3 regions of the Cupriavidus sp. BIC8F genome follow, and region 1 is predicted to be linked to each of the others. Evidence: predicted binding sites of a transcription regulator. Region 1 holds the regulator's gene; each other region holds the start of a gene.
The links. Region 1 encodes sigma-54, which starts transcription at its own class of promoters, with help from an activator protein. Its sites were predicted from a motif close to TGGCANGNAANCTGCTTT; they were not measured.

Region 1 (7,282 bases):
ATTTCTGACAGGATTTCCAGGTGCTGCTGCGTAGCCTGTTCGGGCACCAGCAGGAAGATCAGCAGCGATACCGGCTTGCCATCCGGCGATTCGAACGGAATCGGCTCGGCCAGGCGCATGAAGGCGGCCAGCGGCTGCTTCAGGCCTTTGATGCGGCCGTGCGGGATCGCTACGCCGGCGCCCAGGCCGGTGGATCCCAGCGACTCGCGCGCGAACAGGTTGTCCGTCACGATGGCGCGCGCCACACCATGGTTGTTCTCGAAGAGGAGCCCGGCCTGCTCGAACACACGCTTCTTGCTGGTGACGCTGACGTCGAGGGTGATGTTGCCGGGTGGCAGCAATTTGGCCAAACGATTCATGGGCGATGCGCAGGATTTCAGTTAGCGGGCAGATCGTTCCGCCGGGCAGTGGGCTGGCTCCGGGCTGCCGTTGGCCTGGCCGGAGGCGTCCGGCCCATTATAGAGCAGCGACTACCCCCGTATTGTGCAGCGCAGCGGGGCAAGCCGGTGCAGAACGATACATGGTGATGCAATCATGCCTCCGGGCCGGGAGCCGGCGCACCGATGCGGGGCGCGGCCTGGATTCCCTCTCTTTGTATGGCGCAGCATACACCTTGGCGCAGCGCTTGCGAACACTCTTGCCCATTCGGGTGAAAAGCGTTGGCTCCGGCGCCACAGCCGGGCCGCACCGCCAGTGCTGGCGCGGCATCCCGGCGCCAGCCCGGAACGCAAGGGCGCAAAAAAGCCGCGCTTCGTTGCGCGGCTTGCCTGTTCAATCCTGATTCAGCAGCCCGCTGCGGGGCTGCCGGGCACGGTCATTGCTGCATTTGCGCTGCGGCCATCTGGTACTTGACCGCTTCGCGGTCGTGGCCTTGCACGCGATCCTTGTAGCGGATCACCTGACGGTCCAGCTTGTCGACGAGTGCGTCGATCGCTGCATATAGGTCTTCGTGATGCGCCTCGACAAAGATGTCCTTGCCCTTGAGATGTAGATTGATTTCCGCGTACTGACGCCGGTCCTTTTCCTTGTGGTTGTCGACAGAGAGCAGCACGCTAACGCCAATGACCTGATCGAAATGCCTGACGATTCGCTCCAGCTTCGTTTCCACGTACTCACGCAGAGGGGGCGTGATGTCCAGGTGGTGTCCACTGATCTTGAAGTTCATAGCGCTTCTCCTTCTGAAAGAGCCTCACCAGGCAGGCGGTGGGCTCGGCTACAAAGACTTGCGGAGATTGACTGCGGGGATCTTCAGGGCTTCGCGATACTTGGCAACAGTGCGGCGCGCAACAACAAAGCCTTGCTCACCCAGCAGTTCGGCAATGCGACTGTCGGAAAGGGGATTCCTCGGGTCTTCGGCTCCTATCAGTTGCTTGATCAAGGCGCGGATGGCCGTTGATGAAGCCGCGCCACCGGTTTCGGTGGACACGTGGCTGCCGAAGAAGTACTTCAGTTCGAAAGTACCCATCGGCGTTGCCATGTATTTATTGGTCGTCACCCGGGAGATGGTTGACTCGTGTAAACCCAGTGTATCGGCAATCTCCCGCAAAACCAAGGGGCGCATGGCGATTTCGCCGTGACTGAAAAAGTTCTTTTGACGCTCGACAATGGCCTGCGAGACACGCAGGATTGTGTCGAACCTTTGCTGGATGTTCTTGATCAGCCAGCGCGCCTCCTGCAGCTTCTGCTGCAGCCCGGCCGTGCCGGACTCACCCTTCGCGCCACGCAGGATTTGCGCATACATATCGTTGATGCGCAGCCTCGGCATCACATCCGGATTGAGCTGCGCGATCCAGCCGCCGCCGCTCTTGCGCACGAACACGTCCGGCACCACAAAGTCGGCCTCCGGGCGGCTGTACGCATGGCCGGGGTAGGGCGCCAGCGAGCGGATCAGTTCGTGAGCGGACTTCAGTGCCCCTTCATCGACCTGCAGCGCCTTCTTCAGCCGTGTGTAGTCGCGTACTGCGAGCAACTCCAGGTGGTTGGTGACGATGTCCAGCGCCAATTCGCGCTGCGGGTGCGTCAGGCGCCGCAACTGCAGGGCCAGGCACTCGGCGGCGTTGCGCGCACCCACGCCGGGCGGGTCGAAGCTCTGCAGCAGCGTGAGGATGGCGTGGACTTCGTCGATCTCGAATTCGAGTTCTTCCGGCAACTCCGTGCAGATCTCCTCAAGCGACGCGCTCAGGTAGCCATCGTCGTCGAGCGATTCGATCAGGAAGATGGCCAGGCCCTTGTCGCGCGCCGAGATCTTCAGCGGCGTGAGCTGCTCCATCAGGTACTCGCGCAGCGTGGGCTCGGCTTCGCGCAGCTGCATCGGCGTTTTTTCGTCCTCGTCGCCCTGGGGGCGGCGGGCAAAGTCGTCCAGGCTCCAGTCGCCGCTGCCATAGTCGTCGCCGTTGCCGCTGTCGCCATAGCTGTCGTCGTCACCCGCGCCGTCGGCGCGGGCCTCGCCATTGCCCTGGGGCTCTGCCGGGGCGGGCGCCGGTGCGCTCTGCAGGTTGACCGAGCCGTCCGCCGCCACGCGCAGCGGGCTTTCGATCCAGTCGTTCTCGCGCTCGAGCAGCGGGTTTTCCGTCAGCGCCTGTTCGACCTCTTGCTGCAGTTCCAGCGTGGAGAGCTGCAGCAGCCGGATCGACTGCTGCAGTTGCGGGGTCAGGGCCAGATGCTGGGAAAGACGGAGCTGTAGCGACGGTTTCATGCGACCTATTCTATGCGCATCTTTCCGTTGTTGGAACGGAAATTGCTATCGCTTTTGCGGTCCGATCGCCGCTGGCTGTGGGAGGGCCCACGCGCGCCCGCGAAGAGGCCTGCCGCTCGCGGGCAGGCCGCTAAATCACATGCGGAAGTTCTCGCCCAGGTAGACGCGCCGCACTGCGTCATTGGCGATGATTTCCTCGGGCTGGCCCGCGGCCAGCACCGTGCCTTCGCTGATGATGTAGGCATGGTCGCAGATGCCGAGCGTCTCGCGCACGTTGTGGTCGGTGATCAGCACGCCGATATTGCGTGCCTTGAGGAAGCTGACGATGCGCTGGATCTCGCCCACGGCGATCGGGTCCACACCGGCGAAGGGTTCGTCCAGCAGGATGAAGCGCGGCGACGACGCCAGCGCGCGCGCGATTTCCACGCGGCGGCGCTCGCCGCCCGACAGCGACAGCGCCGGGTTGTTGCGCAGGTGCGCGATCTGCAGGTCGTCGAGCAGCGAATCCAAACGGCGCTCGATCTCGGCCTTGGGCAGCGGCTTGCCGTTGTTCACCTGAAGCTCCAGCACCGCGCGGATGTTCTCTTCGACGTTGAGCTTGCGGAACACCGAGGCTTCCTGCGGCAGGTACGACAGCCCCATGCGCGCGCGCTCGTGGATCGGCAGGCCGCTGATGTGGTCGCCGTCGAGCACGATATCGCCTTCGTCCAGCGCCACCAGGCCCACGATCATGTAGAAGGACGTGGTCTTGCCCGCGCCGTTGGGCCCGAGCAGGCCGACCACCTCGCCGCTCTTCACGTCGAGCGAGACGTCCTTGACCACCGTGCGCGAGCCATAGCGCTTCTTCAGGTGGCGCACGACCAGCGTGCTGCCCCCGGGAAGGATGGAGGAGGCTTCGACGGAAGGCTTGTCGGCGATGGTTGCGGTATCGGTCATTGGCACAGTCTGGCGTTCAGGCGTCTCTGGCGCGGGCAGGCAAGCCGGCGCCAGGCGTCAGGGTTTGTTGGCAGGCGCAGGCGCCGGCTTCAGGTCCAGCGGCGAGCCGCCGTTGCCCGTGGCACCGGCCTTCTGGTCCTGGCGCGGCGACAGCACCGCGCGCACGCGGCCGGACGAATTGGCGGCCGCGGCGTCGCCACTGCCGCCGCCGGCGGCCGTGTAGAACTCCTTGCGGCTGTCGTAGGTCAGCACCGCGCCGCGGATTTCGTCGACCTGCTTGGCGCCCTGCAGGCGCGCCATGCGGGCATTGCCGATCAGCTTGGAGTACTCCTGCTTGCCGTCGTACTCGATGCGGTCGCCCCAGCCGTCGATGTATTCGTCGACGCCTTCACGCTTCTGCCGGATGTAGGCCTGCTTGCCCGGCTTGGCGGTGGCCACCGCGAACTGGTAGCCCTCGGGGTCGGTGCGCAGTTCGGCGGCGTCGGACTTCAGGATCATGGTGCCCTTGGTCAGCACCACGTTGCCGGTCAGCGTATAGATCTGCTTGACGTCGTCGTAGCTGGCGTTGTCCGCCTCCAGCACCATCGGCTTGTCGCGGTCCGCGCGCTCGGCCAGGGCGGGCTGGGCCAGCAGGCCGATGGCCATGGCCAGGGCGAGCAGGGCCGGGGCGGTGCGTCGACGGGACGATGTCGTCAGGGAAGCAGTCATGTTGGCAGGGGTTGCTTGAGGGCGTCTGGGTACGTTGGTGCGGGTTGGTGCGGACCGGCTGCGCATGCCGGCACTGCGTGCGCGGCCCCCGGGCCGGGGCTCAGGACCCCGGCGCGCGGCCCGGGGTCGGCCCGGTGATGATGGTGCCGCGTACATTGCCGAGCAATTGTACTTCGCGCGTGACGTTGTTGAAGATCAGGCCGTTGGCGGTCATCACCGACGGGCCGCGCGTCAGCTTGACCGGCTTGTCGGTCTTGACGATGTCGTCATTGACCCGCAGCTGGAAATAACTGGATGCGGCGGTCAGCTGCGGGTCCTTGGACACGTCCGCGCCCTGCTGGCGCATGACGAAGCCGTTGCCGTACAGGTCGATCACCGAGCCCTCGGCGTTCATGCGGCCCATATCGGCGCGGGCGGTGACCGGCGGGCGGTCCGGCTCGTACGCGCGCATGGCGGGCCGGGTCACCTCGTAGGTCTGGTCGTCCTCGAAATGGACCATGCGATCGCCGGTGAAGCGGATCTTGGTGCTGCCGTCCGGCGCCAGCTCGGTGGCCGAGAAGCGGTCCATGAAGTAATCAGGCTCATGCTTCTTGGTGTTTTGCGCGGCCAGGTCTTCCTTGGGGGAGTTGATCTGGACCAGCCAGAACGTGCTGCCCGCCACGAAGGCCATCAGCAGCAGCGGCAGCAGCCGCATGACGATGCCGCTGAGGGAGGCGAGGAGTGCCTGCATGGTGTCCTTGGCGTTGTGCCGGTTGTGCCGGGCCCGCGCCCGCTCAGATGACCTTGGCGCGGGTCAGGTCGTGGATATGCAGCGCGCCGGTCAGGCGGCCGTCGTCATCCACCACCAGCAGCTGGTTGATGCGGTTGGCTTCCATCACCTGCACCGCTTCGACGGCGAGCTGGTTCTCGTTGACCACGTGCGGGTTGCGGTGCATGACCTCGCCGATGGGCACGGTCTTCCAGTCGCGCGGGGTTTCCAGCAGGCGGCGCAGGTCGCCGTCGGTGAAGACGCCAATGGCGTGTCCGTCCGGGTCCACCACGGCGGTCATGGCCATGCCCTTGCGGGTGATTTCCATCAGCGCCTGGGCCAGCGGCGTGTTTTCACGCACCTCGGGCACGGCGTTGCCGGTGCGCATCACGTCGCGCACATGGGTCAGCAGCTTGCGTCCGAGCGCGCCGCCGGGGTGCGAGCGGGCGAAGTCTTCCTCGCCAAAGCCGCGCGCATCCAGCACCGCCACCGCCAGCGCATCGCCCAGCGCCAGCGCCGCGGTGGTGCTGGCCGTTGGCGCCAGGTTCAGCGGGCAGGCTTCTTTCTCGACCGCCGCGTCCAGGTGGACGTCGGCCAGCTTGGCCAGGTTGGAGTCGGGGTTGCCGGTGACCGAGATCAGCCGCGCGCCGATGCGCTTGACGATCGGGATGATCGACAGCAGCTCGCCGGTCTCGCCAGAATTGGAGAAGGCGATCAGCACGTCGTCGCGCGTGACCATGCCCAGGTCGCCGTGGCTGGCTTCGGCCGGGTGCACAAAGAACGCCGGCGTGCCGGTAGAGGCCAGCGTGGCCGCGACCTTGCGTCCGATATGGCCGGACTTGCCGATGCCCGAGACGACCACGCGCCCGGTGCATTGCAGGATCAGCAGCACGGCACGGGCAAAGTCGCCGTTCAGGCGTCCGGAAAGTGCGGAAACCGCATCGGCTTCGGTCTGGAGAGTGTCGCGGGCGAGCCTGAGTGCTCGATCCGCATCGAAATTGGCTATCATGGCGACGAAGTATACCAACGAATGCGATGGCGCCTGGCCCGACCCATGGCGCACGTCGTGCTTGCCGTGCTCGCCGTATTTTGCCGGCAGGGTGCCCGTGCCGGGTCGGACGCGCGCCTGGCCGGTCACCCAGACCGCCTGATGCATTCTCCGCTGGAACTGACCCTGGTGCTGCTGGCCGCTGCCGTCTTCGGCGTGGTCGCATTCCGCATGCTGCAGCTGCCGCCGATGCTGGGCTACCTGGCCGTCGGCATCCTGATCGGCCCGCATGCGCTGGGGCTGGCCAGCGACACCGCGCAGACCAAGTACCTGGCCGAATTCGGCGTGGTCTTCCTGATGTTCTCGATCGGGCTGGAGTTCAACCTGACCAAGCTGCGCTCGATGAAGCGGCTGGTGTTCGGCCTGGGCGGCTCGCAGGTGGTGCTGTCGATGCTGGCGGTGGTGCCGGCCAGCTGGGCTTTCAACTGGCTGTTCCCGCTGTCCTGGCAGGCATCGGTGGCGCTGGGCGGGGCCCTGGCGATGTCTTCCACCGCGATCGTCTCCAAGATGCTGTCCGAGCGCATGGAGCTGGAAAGCGAGCAGGGCCGCAATATCATCAGCATCCTGCTGTTCCAGGATCTGGCGGTGGTGCCGCTGCTGATCGTGATCCCGGCACTGTCGCGCGATCCGGGCGACCTGATGGTGGCGCTGGGCCTGGCCACGGTCAAGATCGTGGTGGCCCTGGGCGCCATCTTCTTCCTGGGCCAGCGCCTGATGAGCCGCTGGTTTCACGTGGTGGCGGCGCGCCGTTCGCAGGAACTGTTCATGCTGAACCTGCTGCTGGTGACGCTGGGCATGGCGGCGCTGACCGAGCGGCTGGGCCTGTCGATGGCGCTGGGCGCCTTCATGGCGGGCATGCTGATCTCCGAGACGCCCTACCGCCACCAGGTGGAAGAGGACATCAAGCCGTTCCGCGACGTGCTGCTGGGGCTATTCTTCGTCACCATCGGCATGCTGCTCAATATCCGCGTGGTGCTGGACCACGTGTGGCTGGTGCTGGCGCTGCTGGTGGTGCCGGTGCTGTTCAAGCTGGTGCTGATCGCGGTGCTGGCGCGGGTCTTCGGCTCGCGCCAGGGGGTGGCCATCCGCACCGGGCTGGGGCTGGCGCAGGCCGGCGAATTCGGTTTCGTGCTGCTGAACCAGATCG
Region 2 (7,282 bases), 700 kb from region 1:
CGACAGCGCGCAGCCGCCCAGTCCGGCAATGCCGGCGCCAAAGGCAAAGGCGTAGCTGTCGACCTTCCAGGTGCGCACCCCGACGCAGGCCGCCATGGTGCGGTTCTGCGTGGTGGCGCGCACGAACAGCCCCAGCCGCGTGCGGTTCAGCACCGCCCACGCCACCGCCACTACCGCCAGCGCGAACAGGATGATGACGATACGGTTGTAGGGAATCACCAGGCCCGGCATCCACTCGATGCCGCCGCTCATCCAGGCCGGGTTGGCCACTTCCACGTTCTGCGCGCCGAACAGCGTGCGCACTGCCTGCATCAGCAGCAGGCTCACGCCGAAGGTGGCCAGCAGCGTTTCCAGCGGGCGGCCGTACAGGTGGCGCAGCACCAGCCGCTCCAGCACGAAGCCCACCACCGCGGCGGCCAGGAACGAGGCCGGCAGCGCCGCCGGAAGGTACCAGTCGAACGCACCCGGCGCGTAGGCGCGGAACAGCGACTGCACCACGTAGGTGGCATAGGCGCCGATCATCAGGAATTCACCGTGCGCCATGTTGATGACGCCGATCAGTCCATAGGTAATCGCCAGCCCCAGCGCGGCCAGCAACAGCACGCTGCCCAGGCTCAGCCCGGCGAACAGGTTGCCGATAAGCTCGGCGCGGCGCTGATCGCTGCGCAGCGTGTCCAGCGCCTGCTGCGCGGCCAGGCGCACGTCGGCATCGGGCTCGCGGTAGTTGCCGGCGCTGTCGCGCTCCACCAGCGGCGCCAGCTTTTGGCGGCTCTGCGGGTTGCTGTCGCTGCCGAGGATGCGGATGGCTTCAAGCCGCGCGTCATGCGCTGCGGGGTCAGCCGGCTCGGCCAGCACCAGGTTGGCCCAGATCACGTCCAGGCTGGTGCGCAGGCCGGCATCGGCCTCGTTCTTGCGCGCGGCTTCGACCGCGGCGCGCGAGGCGCTTTCCGGCTGGGCGCGCAGCGTGGCGACCGCCTGCGCACGCACCGCGATGTCGGGTGACTGCAGCAGCAGGCTGCTGGCGGCGCTGTCGACCAGCGCACGCAGGCTGTTGTTCAGGGTCAGGGACTCCAGTTCGTCGGCTTTCACCGCGACCGGCTTGCCGGTAATGGCATCGACGGTCTTGTCGCCGTCCTGGCGCACCATGCCGACCGACGCTGCGTATTGGAGCGCGTCATCCTGCAGGGCCTTCAGGATCGGGCCGGCTTCCGCCGGGGGCGCCTTGGCCAGTGCGGCCAGCGCGGCGGTCTTGGCATCGAAATCGTCTTCGGCCAGCGGCTTCAGGTCGGCCTGCGTCAGCGCCGCGGCCCACGGCGCAGCCGCCAGCAGCAACGCCGCCAGCAGGGCGCGCAGCCATGGCATGGCCATTGTCGGAAGTAGTTTGGGCATAGTGGCTGGCGCAGTGGCGGCGCTTCAGCGCCTTGTTGTTCTGGTGTGCGAAAGGGGGCGATGCGCCCCCCTCCCCCGCCTTGCGGGAGAGGGAAGCCATCGTCACGGAGCCGGACTGGCGTCCGCTTACATCACCTTGTCCGGCTTGCCTTCGTTACCCGCGATGAACGGGCTCCACGGCTGCGCACGCACCGCCTTCGGCGTCTTCCATACCACCGAGAACTGGCCATCGCCCTTGACTTCGCCGATCATCACCGGCTTGTACAGGTGGTGGTTCTCGCCCATGGTCAGCGTGAAGCCGTCCGGTGCCTTGAAGGTCTGGCCGTACATGGCGGCGCGCACCTTGTTGGTATCGGTGGTGCCGGCCTTCTTCACGGCCTGCGCCCACATGTGGATGCCCACGTAGGTGGCTTCCATCGGGTCGTTGGTCACGCGCTTGTCGCCGCCGGGCAGGTTGTTGGCCTTGACCCATGCCGCCCACTGCTTGCGGAAGGCGTCGTTCTCGGGGTTCTTGACCGACATGAAGTAGTTCCACGCGGCCAGGTGGCCCACCAGCGGCTTGGTATCGATGCCGCGCAGCTCTTCCTCACCCACCGAGAACGCCACCACCGGCACGTCCTTGGCCTTCAGCCCGGCGTTGCCCAGCTCCTTGTAGAACGGCACGTTGGAGTCGCCGTTGATGGTCGAGATCACCGCGGTCTTGCCGCCCTGCGAGAACTTCTTGATATTGGCGACGATGGTCTGGTAGTCGCTGTGGCCAAACGGGGTGTAGACCTCTTCGATGTCCTTGTCGGCCACGCCCTTGCTCTTCAGGAAAGCGCGCAGGATCTTGTTGGTGGTGCGCGGGTAGACGTAGTCCGTGCCCAGCAGGAAGAAACGCTTGGCGCCGCCGCCTTCCTTGCTCATCAGGTATTCCACCGCCGGGATCGCCTGCTGGTTGGGCGCCGCGCCGGTGTAGAAGACGTTCTTGGACATCTCTTCGCCTTCGTACTGCACCGGATAGAACAGCAGCGAGTTCAGTTCCTCATAGACCGGGAGCACCGACTTGCGCGACACCGAGGTCCAGCAGCCGAAGGTCACCGCCACCTTGTCCTTGGTGACCAGTTGGCGCGCCTTTTCGGCAAACAGCGGCCAGTTCGACGCCGGGTCCACCACCACCGGCTCCAGCTTGCGTCCCAGCACGCCGCCGCTCTTGTTGATCTCGTCGATGGTCATCAGGGCCACGTCCTTCAGCGACGTCTCCGAAATGGCCATGGTGCCGGACAGCGAATGCAGGATGCCGACCTTGATCGGCTCCTTGGACTGCGCCAGCGCCAGCGGGCTGGTACCGATCATCGCCGCGGCTACCGCCGACAGCTTCAGCATGTCACGTCGTTGCATTTTGCAGCTCCCGTTTGTCGTGTTGGTCAGGGACTACGCTCCCCGGGTGATGCTTTTGCAACTAGCGTGCCATAGGGTCGGACCAGCCACCGCCCGGCCACAAGCGGCCTGCATGGGCAAACCGGGCCAGTGGTCCGCATGAGCACCATGGCCGTGCATGCCTGCCGGGCACCGAGACAGTGCGCTGACTCCAACCAGCGCAGTGGTGGTGCATCGCGCCCGCTATCAGACGTCAGGGATGCGGGCGTGCGCCAGAATCGATCCTTTTGGTAAGCAAACGCTTAACGGCGATTCGGATGTCTGTAAATCCGTACATTGAATGCAGGGCAACAACGACCCGCTGATCAAGGGCCTGCGCAAGCTGGGCCACACGGTGAACCCCGTGGCGCAGTCAAGCGGCCTGGCCGCGATCATCCGCACTACCGTCGGGGGCTCGACGGCGTTGGTGGGCGGCGCGGATCCGCGTCGCGAAGGGGTGGTGCTGGGGGGAGACGTTCAGGCCCTGACCCGATAGTCCAACGCACCAATGAAAACGGGGCCCCTCGCGGGGCCCCGTTTTCGATACCAGGACGCTGGGTCCTTACATCACCATCATGTTGGCATTCAGGTTGTGCATGATCCACAGCGAACCCGCCACCACGATCACCAGGATCAGCGCCGTGAACAGCAGCGCGATCACGTTGCTGCGCTGCCCGGAGGACGTGTCCAGGTGCAGGAAGTACTTCAGGTGGACCAGCATCTGGACCACGGCCATGCCGAGGATGATCCAGAGGATGGCGCCCTTGTCCATGCTGCCGTCCATCACGAGCTTGAACGGGATCACGGTCAGGATCACGGCCAGGATGAAGCCGATCGCGTACGACTTGAAGCTGGCGTGGGTGTCGTGGCCCGCGTGTGAATCGTGCGAGTCGTGGGCGCCGTGCGCCGCCGGTGCGTTGTGTTGTGCCATCACAGATGTCCCATCAGGTAGACCACGGTAAACACGCCGATCCAGACCACGTCCAGGAAGTGCCAGAACAGCGACAGGCAGGTCAGGCGCTTGGTCAGGGTCGGGGTGATGCCCTTCTTCGACAGTTGCCACATCAGCACGATCATCCACAGCATGCCGCTGGCAACGTGCAGGCCGTGGGTGCCGACCAGGGTGAAGAACGACGACAGGAACGCGCTGCGGCCCGGGCCGGCGCCTTCGGCGATCAGGTGATGGAACTCGTTGATTTCCATCGCCATGAAGGCCAGGCCCAGCAGGAACGTGACGCCGAGCCACACCTGCACGCGGCTCAGGCTGCGGTTCTGCAGCGAGATCATCGCCATGCCGTACGTGATCGAGGAGAACAGCAGGATGAAGGTCTCCACCAGCACGTAATTGAGCTCGAACAGCTCCTTCGCCGACGGGCCGCCTGCCAGTTCGCCGCGCAGCACGGCGAAAGCCGCGAACAGTCCGGCGAAGATGATGCAGTCGCTCATCAGGTAGATCCAGAAGCCATACACCGTATTGGCACTGGTATCGTGGTGCGCATGGTCATGGCCGTGCGCGTCGGCGTGAGCCGAGGCGCCTGCCTGCGCGGGGATGCGGTCTAGGACTTGAGTCGACATGGTTCTCAGGCTTGCGAAGCAATGCGCTGCAGTTGGCGCGTTTCGATCTGCTCGACCTCGGTGGCCGGCACGTAGTAGTCGATGTGGTCGTCGTTGCTGCGGTGGATGAACGCCCAGATCATGCCCACCAGGCCAACCGCGGCCATCCACCAGATATGCCAGGTCAGGGCAAAGCCGAACACCAGGCTGAAGGCGCCGATGATGAAGCCCGCGCCCGTGTTCTTGGGCATGTGGATCTTCTCGTAGCCTTCGGTCGGCAGGGTCTCGCCGCGGGCCTTCATGTCGGCGAACGCGTCCAGGTCACGCACCACCGGGGTGTGCGCGAAGTTGTAGAACGGCGGCGGCGACGAGGTGGCCCACTCCAGGGTGCGGCCGCCCCACGGGTCGCCGGTCACGTCGGCCAGCTTCTTGCGGTCGCGGATCGACACCACGATCTGCAGCACCTGGAAGAAGATGCCCAGCGCCACGAACACCACGCCGACCACGGCCAGGTACAGCCACGGCGTCCAGGCCGGGTTGTCGGTGTGGTTCAGGCGGCGGGTCATGCCCATCAGGCCCAGCACGTACAGCGGCATGAAGGCGAAGTAGAAGCCCACCAGCCAGCACCAGAAGGCGTACTTGCCCAGGCGCTCGTTCAGCTTGAAGCCGAACGCCTTCGGCCACCAGTAGGTGATGCCGGCCAGGTAGCCGAACAGCACGCCGCCGATGATCACGTTGTGGAAGTGGGCGATCAGGAACAGGCTGTTGTGCAGCACGAAGTCAGCAGCCGGCACAGCCATCAGCACGCCGGTCATGCCGCCGATCACGAAGGTGATCATGAAGCCCAGCGTCCACAGCACCGGCGTAGTCATCTGAACCCGGCCGCGGTACATGGTGAACAGCCAGTTGAAGATCTTCACCCCGGTCGGGATGGAGATGATCATGGTGGTGATGCCGAAGAACGCGTTGACGTTGGCGCCCGAACCCATCGTGAAGAAGTGGTGCAGCCACACGATGAACGACAGCACCATGATGGCGGCGGTCGCGTACACCATGCCCTTGTAGCCGAACAGCTTCTTGCCCGAGAACGTGGCGATCACTTCAGAGAAGATGCCGAACGCCGGCAGGATCAGGATGTACACCTCGGGGTGACCCCAGATCCAGATCAGGTTCACATACATCATGGCGTTGCCGCCACCGTCGTTGGTGAAGAAGTGCGTACCGACGTAGCGGTCCAGGCCCAGCAGCGCCAGGGTCACGGTCAGCACCGGGAAGGCGGCCACGATCAGCACGTTGGTGCACAGCGCGGTCCAGGTGAACACCGGCATGCGCATCAGCGTCATGCCCGGCGCGCGCATGCGCAGGATCGTCACCAGGAAGTTCACGCCGGTGAGCAAGGTGCCCAGGCCCGAGATCTGCAAGCTCCAGAGGTAATAGTCCACCCCTACCCCCGGGCTGTAGTCCAGCCCCGACAGCGGCGGGTAGGCCAGCCAGCCGGTCTTGGCGAATTCACCGACGCCCAGCGAGATATTGACCAGCATGGCGCCCGCCACGAACAGCCAGAACGAGAGCGTGTTCAGGAACGGGAAGGCCACGTCGCGCGCGCCGATCTGCAGCGGCACGACCAGGTTCATCAGGCCGGTCATGAGCGGCATGGCCACGAAGAAGATCATGATCACGCCGTGGGCGGTGAAGATCTGGTCGTAGTGCTCAGGCGGCAGCACGCCGGTCGCGCCATTGGTGGCGAGCGCCAGCTGGGCGCGCATCATGATCGCGTCGGAAAAGCCGCGCAGCAGCATGATCAGGGCGACCAGGCAGTACATCACGCCGATCTTCTTGTGGTCTACCGAGGTGAACCACTCGTTCCAGAGGTAGCCCCACTTCTTGAAATAGGTGATCGCGCCTAGCAGCGCGGCCCCGCCCACGGCGACGCCGGCCAGAACGACCATGATGATCGGCTCATGAAACGGAATCGCCGACAAACTCAACTTGCCAAACATCATTGCTCCTAGGATTGCGCGCCCAGCGCCAGCTTGGCCGGCGTGGTCATCGACAGCTGCTCTTCACCGAGGGTGTTGCGCGACGTGCAGATCGGGCCGCCCTTGAACCCGTCGGCGGCGACAGCCGTGCCGCTGTGGTCCATGTACTTGTGCAGGATGTTGCGGAAGAGCTGGTCTTCCACCTTGCCGTAGTACGTGACCGGCTCCTTCTCGCTGGGTTGTGCCAGCGTCTTGTAGCCTTCAACGCCCAGTTCGGTGGACGAGGCGCGAACCTTGGCGACCCACTGGTCGAACTCGTAGTTCGACATGGCCATCGCCTTGAACTTCATGCCCGAAAAGCCGCCGCCGCTGTAGTTGGCGGACACGCCGTCATAGGAGCCGGCTTCGTTGGCAATCAGGTGGAGCTTGGTTTCCATCCCTGCCATGGCGTACACCTGGCTGCCCAGTTGCGGGATGAAGAACGAATTCATGATCGAATCCGAGGTGATCTTGAAGTTCACCGGGGTGTCGACCGGGAAGGCGATCTGGTTGACCGTGGCGATCTTCAGTTCCGGATAGATGAACAGCCACTTCCAGTTCAGCGCCACCACCTCGACGGTGACCGGCTTCTTGCTGGATTCAAGCGGCTTGTACGGGTCCAGGTCGTGCGAGGACTTCCAGGTGATGATGCCCAGCGCAATGATGATCAGGCAGGGGATCAGCCATACCACCACTTCGATCGCGGTGGAGTGCGACCAGTCCGGCTCATAGCGCGCCGAGGTATTGGACGCGCGGTACTTCCAGGCGAACACCAGCGTGAGCACGATCACCGGCAGCACCACCAGCAGCATGAGCCACGTAGCGATCAGGATGATGTTCTTGATGTCGACGCCGACCTGCCCTTTCGGGTCGAGCAGCGTCATGTTGCAGCCGGCGAGCAGGAGCAGGCCAAGGCAAGGCAG
Region 3 (7,282 bases), 180 kb from region 1:
TGCCGCTGGCAAGTAAGCCGTCGCACGAACGCAACCATACGCGAACGCGGGCGGTGCGCAGGCGCTTTGATGCGCCCTCGCGCGCGCCGCTCGTAGCCAAGCAAAGGATTACAGCATGTCGATTCTGATCAACAAAGACACCAAGGTCATCACCCAGGGCATCACCGGCAAGACCGGCCAGTTCCACACCCGTGGCTGCCGCGACTACGCCAACGGCAAGAACTGCTTCGTCGCGGGCGTGAACCCGAAGAAGGCCGGTGAAGACTTCGAAGGCATTCCCATCTACGCCAGCGTCAAGGACGCCAAGGCCCAGACCGGCGCCACCGTGTCGGTCATCTACGTGCCGCCCGCAGGCGCCGCTGCCGCGATCTGGGAAGCCGTTGACGCCGACCTGGACCTGGTGGTCTGCATTACCGAAGGCATCCCCGTGCGCGACATGATGGAAGTCAAGGACCGCATGCGCCGCGAGAAGAAGAAGACCCTGCTGCTGGGACCGAACTGCCCGGGCCTGATCACGCCGGACGAAATCAAGATCGGCATCATGCCGGGCCATATCCACAAGAAGGGCCGCATCGGCGTGGTGTCGCGCTCGGGCACGCTGACGTATGAAGCCGTGGGCCAGCTGACCGCGCTGGGCCTGGGCCAGTCGTCGGCTGTCGGCATTGGTGGCGACCCCATCAACGGCCTGAAGCACATCGACGTGATGAAGATGTTCAACGACGATCCGGAAACGGACGCCGTGGTCATGATCGGCGAGATCGGCGGTCCGGACGAAGCCAACGCGGCTTACTGGATCAAGGAAAACATGAAGAAGCCGGTGGTTGGCTTCATCGCTGGCGTGACCGCGCCTCCGGGCAAGCGCATGGGCCACGCCGGCGCGCTGATCTCGGGCGGTGCCGATACCGCCCAGGCCAAGCTGGAAATCATGGAAGCCTGCGGTATCAAGGTGACCAAGAACCCGTCGGAGATGGGCCGCCTGCTGAAGGCAATGCTGTAAGACGTACCTTGCCATTCCCGCCAGCGCGGGGATGGCGCACCAGGCAATGCCCCCGCCCGCGCGGGGGCATTGTCATTCTGGCGCAGCGGGGGTCAGGGATACCCCCTAGGCGAAACATGACAGGATTGAAATGTAATCGAAAGGTTCATGCGGTAAATAGTCATGTTCGTATTTTGAGACATCCGAAACCCGTCAGATGACGGGTGTGCCACCTAAAAAAATCGAGGAGCCCTGCCGTGGAACTGCTGTCTTCCACCACATTCTGGATTGCGTTGGGATCGATCATCCTGACCAATATCGTCCTGTCCGGCGACAACGCGGTGGTGATCGCGCTCGCCTCGCGCAACCTGCCGCCCGCCCAGCAGAAGAAGGCCATCTTCTGGGGCAGCGCCGCCGCCATCATCATGCGCGTGGTGCTGACCGTGGCCGCGGTCAAGCTGCTGAGCCTGCCGTACCTGAAGATCGTCGGCGCCGTGCTGCTGGTCTACATTGGCGTGCAGCTGCTGACCGGCGATGACGACGAGGAAGGCCACGACGGCAAGGACAATATCTGGGCCGCCATCCGTACCATCCTGATCGCCGACCTGGTGATGTCGCTGGACAACGTGGTGGCCGTGGCCGCCGCCGCGCAGAAGGGCCCCGAGGGCAGCCAGCTGATGCTGCTGATCATCGGTCTGGGCCTGTCGATCCCGCTGATCGTGTTCGGCAGCACGCTGCTGCTCAAGGTCATGGAGCGCTTCCCGGTCATCATCGTGCTGGGCGCCGCGCTGCTGGGCTACCTGGCTGGCGAAATGCTGGTCAGCGACCCGGTCGACGCCGCCTGGTTCGAAGTCCACGTGCCGCACGCCCACCTGGTATTCGGCGCCGCCGGCGCGATCCTGGTGGTGCTTATGGGCAAGCTGCTGAGCCGCCGGTCGGCACAGACCGCCTGACGAGGTTCCGCCCAGGCGAGAAGGGCGGCCATCTGGCCGCCCTTTTTCATTGGTGCGCCGGCAAGGCGGCCGTCGGTGCCTTGGCCAACTAACTCATGTGAGTGATCGCACATTTTGTCGCTTCGCGCGGTGGTAGCGGGCGCAAGTGACAAATTTTGGCGCATCCGGCAAGCATCCCCCTGACGGGTGACGAAATTTGTCGCTTTTTGCCCCCTACGGATGGGGGATGCCGCTGGCACGCTTACTGCTCCATGGTCCCCGCGTCACGAAACCGAAGACGTGCAACGCTTAACCAAAATCTCTTCGAGGGGTCAAATCATGCAACGGGTACAACTGAAGAAACTGGGCCGTCGTGTCCAGAAGGGCTTTACGCTGATCGAGCTGATGATCGTGGTGGCGATCATTGGTATTTTGGCGGCGATTGCTATTCCGGCGTATCAGGACTATCTGATTCGTTCTCGGGTTACCGAAGGCCTGAGCTTGGCCGCTTCAGCCAAGACGTCAGTTACGGAAAATGCAGCAAACGGCATTGCGCTTGCTAACGGTTGGACGGCTCCGTCGCCGACGCAAAACATAACGGCTATGGCAGTCGGCGCTACTGGGCAAATCACGATCACGTATTCTGCTCGCGCCGGTGGCGGTACGCTGGTCCTGGTGCCCTCGTCTGCCGCCGCCGCTCTGGTAGTCGGCACTCCGCCGGCCGGTGGTTCGGTGGATTGGGAGTGCTTCTCGGCGGCCAAGGCTGCGTCGACTCTGCCGACTCCGGGCCCGGCACCTGCCGCGGCCGCCACGCTTCCGGGTAACGTCGCCCCTGCAAGCTGCCGCAGCTAATACCATTTCATAGCCAAAGAAAAAGCGCCTTCGGGCGCTTTTTCTTTGCCCGTGCGCCAAGCTATCATGCGCCTTTCCCCTATCCAGGCGCCTCAATGCCGCCGTCCAGGACCAACCACTCATCGGCTTGCCTCATCGCGGCCATCGTTATCCCGCTGCTAGTCTCCCGGCACACCCTGCCGTTGGCCACGTTCTACGGTGAATGGATAGCCGCACTGTGTGCGATCGCCGTCCTAGCGATCCAAGCGGGTCGCCGCCCCGCTGCATCGCCTGGCGTGTCGCTGCCTTGGGTGTCACTGCTGTTTCTCTGGCTGGTCGCCGTCGGCCTTGTATTGGGCGCCACTGGCCACCACGACATCACCGGTAGCCGCGTTACCACCATCCTCACGCTGTTCCTAGGCGCAACGGTGACATGCGCCGTATGGTCGTACCAAGGCACGCCTGCGGCATCCACTCAGAACATCGGCGATACCCTCGCCACCGCCTTCCTAACCGCCGGTCTGCTCGGTACCCTCACACAATGGGTGCAGCTCTTCCACCTCGAACCCCGCGCCTTCGGCCTCGTCTCCACCTACTTCTACGACACCAACCGCCGCCTCTGGGGCAACCTGAACCAGCCCAACCACCAGGCCACCGTTGAAGGCCTGGCGCTGGTGGCATCAGTGTGGCTGGCCTCGCGGGGCCGCTTGCGTTTCCCGATGTGGCTCGCCGCGGTGGCCTTGCTGGAGGGCGGCATTGTGCTGTCCGGTTCGCGAACCGGCGTGCTGCATGTTGGCCTGGCTGCGGTCTATGCACTGGTCGCGGCGTGGCTGGCACGAGGCGCTCGACGTGACTCGGATCCAATGCAGCGGCCAGTCGGTCTGCTCGTCGCAGCAGTAGCAATCGTGGCGATGCTGCTGATCCTGCAGCCAGCAATCCGCGCAGCAGGGCAAGCGTTCGACTGGCGCCTGTTCGACACCATCGCGCAACTCGAAGCCGAAGACCAGATGTCCGCGCGCGGCGCGCTGTGGACCCACGCGCTGGCAATGTTCCGCTCCCACCCCTGGTTCGGCGTCGGCTGGGGCGAGTTCGGCTGGGCCCAATTCCAGCAAATGCAGCAAGTCGGCGTGAAGGTGGAGATGTCCCTGCACGCCCACAACGCCATCCTCGACTTGCTGGCGAAGACGGGCATCGTCGGCACCGCCGGCGTGGGCCTGATCCTGCTGGCGTGGCTATGGCGCGTGGTTCGCGTTCGCCTGTGGCACGGCGATACCGAAGAGCGCAAGCAGACCGTGCTGGTTCTTACCTGGCTGGCGATGCTGTGCGCGCATTCGATGCTCGAATACCCGCTGCATTACCTCTATTTCTTCCTGCCGTTCTGCTTCATGCTCGGTTGGCTGGAGCCGTCGGGCTTCGGGCGTTGGCGCGTGCCGGTGCCAGTGGCACGGGGGCTGGCGATCGCGTTTGTCGTGGTGGCTGTGGCAGTGCTGGCCACCATGTGGCAAGACTACCGCCGCGCCGAAGCCCGCGAATACGCCAGCAGCGAAGACCGCCGCAATGCCTTGCCGATGCCGCGCTTCTGGTTCCGCCAGCACGCGCAGGCCGACGCTGCCGGCCAGGCCACCATCACACCGGCCAATGCGGCAGAGTTGTTGCCCGCCCACATCGCCGCCGTCCACCTGCTGCCCACGCCGACCATGATTGCGCGCACGGCATGGCTGCTGGCGCTGACCGGCGATCCTGCGCAAGGCCGCCAGTGGATGGAGCGGCTGCGCTGGTACTACCTTGGCGATGAAGTTGCGCAATACGCTGCGATTGCGAAGGCATGCCGCGATCTGGCACCAGACCAACGTCCGCAGGCATTCTGCGCATGGGTTGGCGACCGTTCGCGTCGGTACTCCGAATGGCCCCGGGACTGACCTAATAGTACGGATACGGGCTGTAATAGACCGGTGGCGGGGGCGGCGGATAGTAGTACCGCGGTGCCGGCGGCGGCGCAGCGGCGACGCGTCCGGGGGCCGGCACGCGGTTGCCGCTGGCGTACATGCACTGGACATAGGCCGCATCGTATTGCTGCTGTGTGCCGTAACCGGCGTACTGGGCATTGCCCGCGCCGACCGCCGCGCCAGTCAGCAGGCCGACGCCAGCACCCACCGCCGCACCCGATCCGCCATTAAAGGCCGCGCCCGCCGCTGCGCCCAGCGCGGTGCCGACCACGGCGCTGCCGACGGCGGCATTGTTGGCGGCCTGCGAGGATGAGACACCGCCCACCCGCCCGAAGGCGAACTGGCGGCAGTTGTAGTCGTCGGCGCGGAACTGGTCGAAGCTCTTGCCGGTGCCCGGCAGCACCATCACGCTGGGGCCGGCAGGCATCACGGCGCACGCGCCGAGGGTCAGGGTGGCCACGGCCAGCGTGGCGCGGGTCAGGGCATGCATGGTGTCACCCCGCATCAGGAGTTTGCCGGCGGCTGTGCCAGTATGCGCTGCCAGCCGCCGGGGCAGGACTGCACATAGGGGTAGTAGCCTTCGGGCTGGTCGCATTGGTACCACCAGCCCTGCTGCGGCGCTACGCCGTCCGGGCCGGGGACCGGCACGGGGCCGTTCGGTCCCTGTTCGATGTACTGCGGCGGCGCCGCGGGTGCGGTGACCACGGCGGGCGGGTAGTAGTACGGGGCGGGGTAGCCATACGGGTAGCCGCCGTAGAACACGCCAGGCCCGAAATAGAGGCCCACGCCGACGCTTGTGCGCGTCTTGATAAAGCCGCCGCGTGCGTCGCTATCGTGTAAAGCGGCATCGTGGAGATTGGCCCGCCCGGCGAGGGCGGCGCCGCTTGCGGCCGTGGCCGCCAGTGCCAGGGCGATCTGGCAGAGCATGCGCCCGTTCATGGTATTCACCTCTTCCCCGCGCGCACCGCATGGCACGCCACGGACAGGGTCAGCAGGCCGCAACCAACGCGGGCCTGCAATCGTATTGAATACCAAATTGTCCCGCGCCGGCGCCACGGCGGCGCGGCTGGAAATGCGGCGTTACCTTTATTACCGGGGAACGACGTTGGCGTAAGACGCCGTGACAGGGCCCATCGCGGCGCGTGTTGCAGGCGTCACGTGCGGAGGTCAGCCTGCCGCCACCCAATCCCCCGACTTGCCCCCATGCTTTTCCAGCAACTTCACATTGCCGATCACCATGCCGCGGTCCACCGCCTTGCACATTCCGAGCATGGTTGCGGGCGTTGATATAAACGCCTTGAAAATCAAGGTGTTACGGAGATCGATGTCTTCGATCTTGACCAGATTCGTTGGTCAAATTGGACAGCGTTTGGACAAGGCTTGGACAACAATCGCACCGGGCCAAACGCGCCGCCCATAAGTTTACGAGATGGCGTTGGGATTTGCGATAGCTGTCTGCTTGATGGATCGCCGCTTGACAGTCGATCACTGTTGGCCTGCCAATGCCGGGGCAGTTGCCACCGTCCGACATTCGCAGCGAGGGCTGTAAACGGATCGCCGCATCAACCGTTGTGTATGTCCCCAATGATTGTCACAGTCGCAGTGCCGGTGGCACGACCATTGTTCCGGCAACCATTGGTGGACACTGGTCCAGTGGAACGAATGTCACCCTTGGTCGCGACAGTCGCTTCCATTGGGGGACAACCATCACCATTAGGGGGTCGCATTTGACGGACAAAAACAGCAAGAAGAATGGGTTCGCCGCACTGCTGCCGGGCTATGGCACCAATCAGGCGGTTGGAGGACTTATCGGCCTTTTGGTTGGCGACGCTGTTGGTGTCCCATATGAATTCAATGCACCAGAACACCTACCAGACCGCCACCAGATCGACATGGTGCCACCCATTGATTTCAGACGGTCCCATGCTGGCGTAGGGCCGGGGGTGTGGTCGGATGATGGTGCACAAGCCCTCTGTTTGGCAGCAAGCCTTCTCGAATGTGGGACCTTCAGCTTGCCAGATTTCGCCGACCGGCTGCTGCGGTGGTACGACGATGGCTATATGGCAGTTGACGGCCACGTATTCGACTGCGGCTTACAAACAGCGGATTCCATCGAGAAGCTAAGGGATGGCGTGTCGCCATATCTTACGGGCGGAATGGACGAACGCAGCAACGGCAATGGTTCCGTCATGCGCTGTTTGCCGTTGGCCCTGTGGCACACCGGTAGCGACGAAGAACTGGTCCGAGACGCGGCCCTACAATCTATTCCGACCCATGCACACCCCCGGTCACTGGTATGTTGCGCGTACCTGTGCATGGTGGCCCGAGGCTATCTGCATCAGCTTGCCGACCCGTGGGACTGGGCTGATCAAAGGCTGGCCGACATCTACGATGACTGGCCCAACGGACAGGAACGGCAGGCATTGCTGCGTGAACTGGATGTGCTGAGATGGTTCCTGAAGACTGAACAGGCACGCGGGACCGGCTACGTGTTGGATTGCCTGGCTACAGTCAAGCGAAGTATGGAAGATGGGGATTCGTTCGAAGACGTGATCAAGACCGCTATCCAGTTCGGCCACGATACGGATACGAGCGCA

Region 2: the regulator sigma-54 is predicted to act here: its motif matches at 2,824-2,841, upstream of urtA (urea ABC transporter substrate-binding protein).
Region 3: the regulator sigma-54 is predicted to act here: its motif matches at 2,163-2,180, upstream of RS901_RS09090 (pilin).

What each region holds. Positions count from the first base shown of each region.
Region 1 covers NZ_CP136094.1:1,747,123-1,754,404, forward strand. The annotation lists gene ptsN (PTS IIA-like nitrogen regulatory protein PtsN) at 1-359, opposite strand, end outside; gene hpf (ribosome hibernation-promoting factor, HPF/YfiA family) at 815-1,165, opposite strand; gene RS901_RS08235 (RNA polymerase factor sigma-54) at 1,214-2,695, opposite strand; gene lptB (LPS export ABC transporter ATP-binding protein) at 2,831-3,631, opposite strand; gene lptA (lipopolysaccharide transport periplasmic protein LptA) at 3,689-4,339, opposite strand; gene lptC (LPS export ABC transporter periplasmic protein LptC) at 4,440-5,069, opposite strand; gene RS901_RS08255 (KpsF/GutQ family sugar-phosphate isomerase) at 5,113-6,096, opposite strand; gene RS901_RS08260 (monovalent cation:proton antiporter-2 (CPA2) family protein) at 6,238-7,282, shown strand, end outside.
Region 2 covers NZ_CP136094.1:2,445,246-2,452,527, reverse strand. The annotation lists gene urtB (urea ABC transporter permease subunit UrtB) at 1-1,368, opposite strand, end outside; gene urtA (urea ABC transporter substrate-binding protein) at 1,516-2,769, opposite strand; partial or broken gene RS901_RS11480 (hypothetical protein) at 3,095-3,275, shown strand; gene cyoD (cytochrome o ubiquinol oxidase subunit IV) at 3,350-3,718, opposite strand; gene cyoC (cytochrome o ubiquinol oxidase subunit III) at 3,718-4,362, opposite strand; gene cyoB (cytochrome o ubiquinol oxidase subunit I) at 4,368-6,341, opposite strand; gene cyoA (ubiquinol oxidase subunit II) at 6,350-7,282, opposite strand, start outside.
Region 3 covers NZ_CP136094.1:1,926,345-1,933,626, forward strand. The annotation lists gene sucC (ADP-forming succinate--CoA ligase subunit beta) at 1-16, shown strand, start outside; gene sucD (succinate--CoA ligase subunit alpha) at 116-997, shown strand; gene RS901_RS09085 (TerC family protein) at 1,234-1,929, shown strand; gene RS901_RS09090 (pilin) at 2,248-2,760, shown strand; gene RS901_RS09095 (PglL family O-oligosaccharyltransferase) at 2,856-4,658, shown strand; gene RS901_RS09100 (hypothetical protein) at 4,660-5,175, opposite strand; gene RS901_RS09105 (hypothetical protein) at 5,190-5,624, opposite strand; partial or broken gene moaC (cyclic pyranopterin monophosphate synthase MoaC) at 5,853-5,960, opposite strand; gene RS901_RS09115 (ADP-ribosylglycohydrolase family protein) at 6,413-7,282, shown strand, end outside.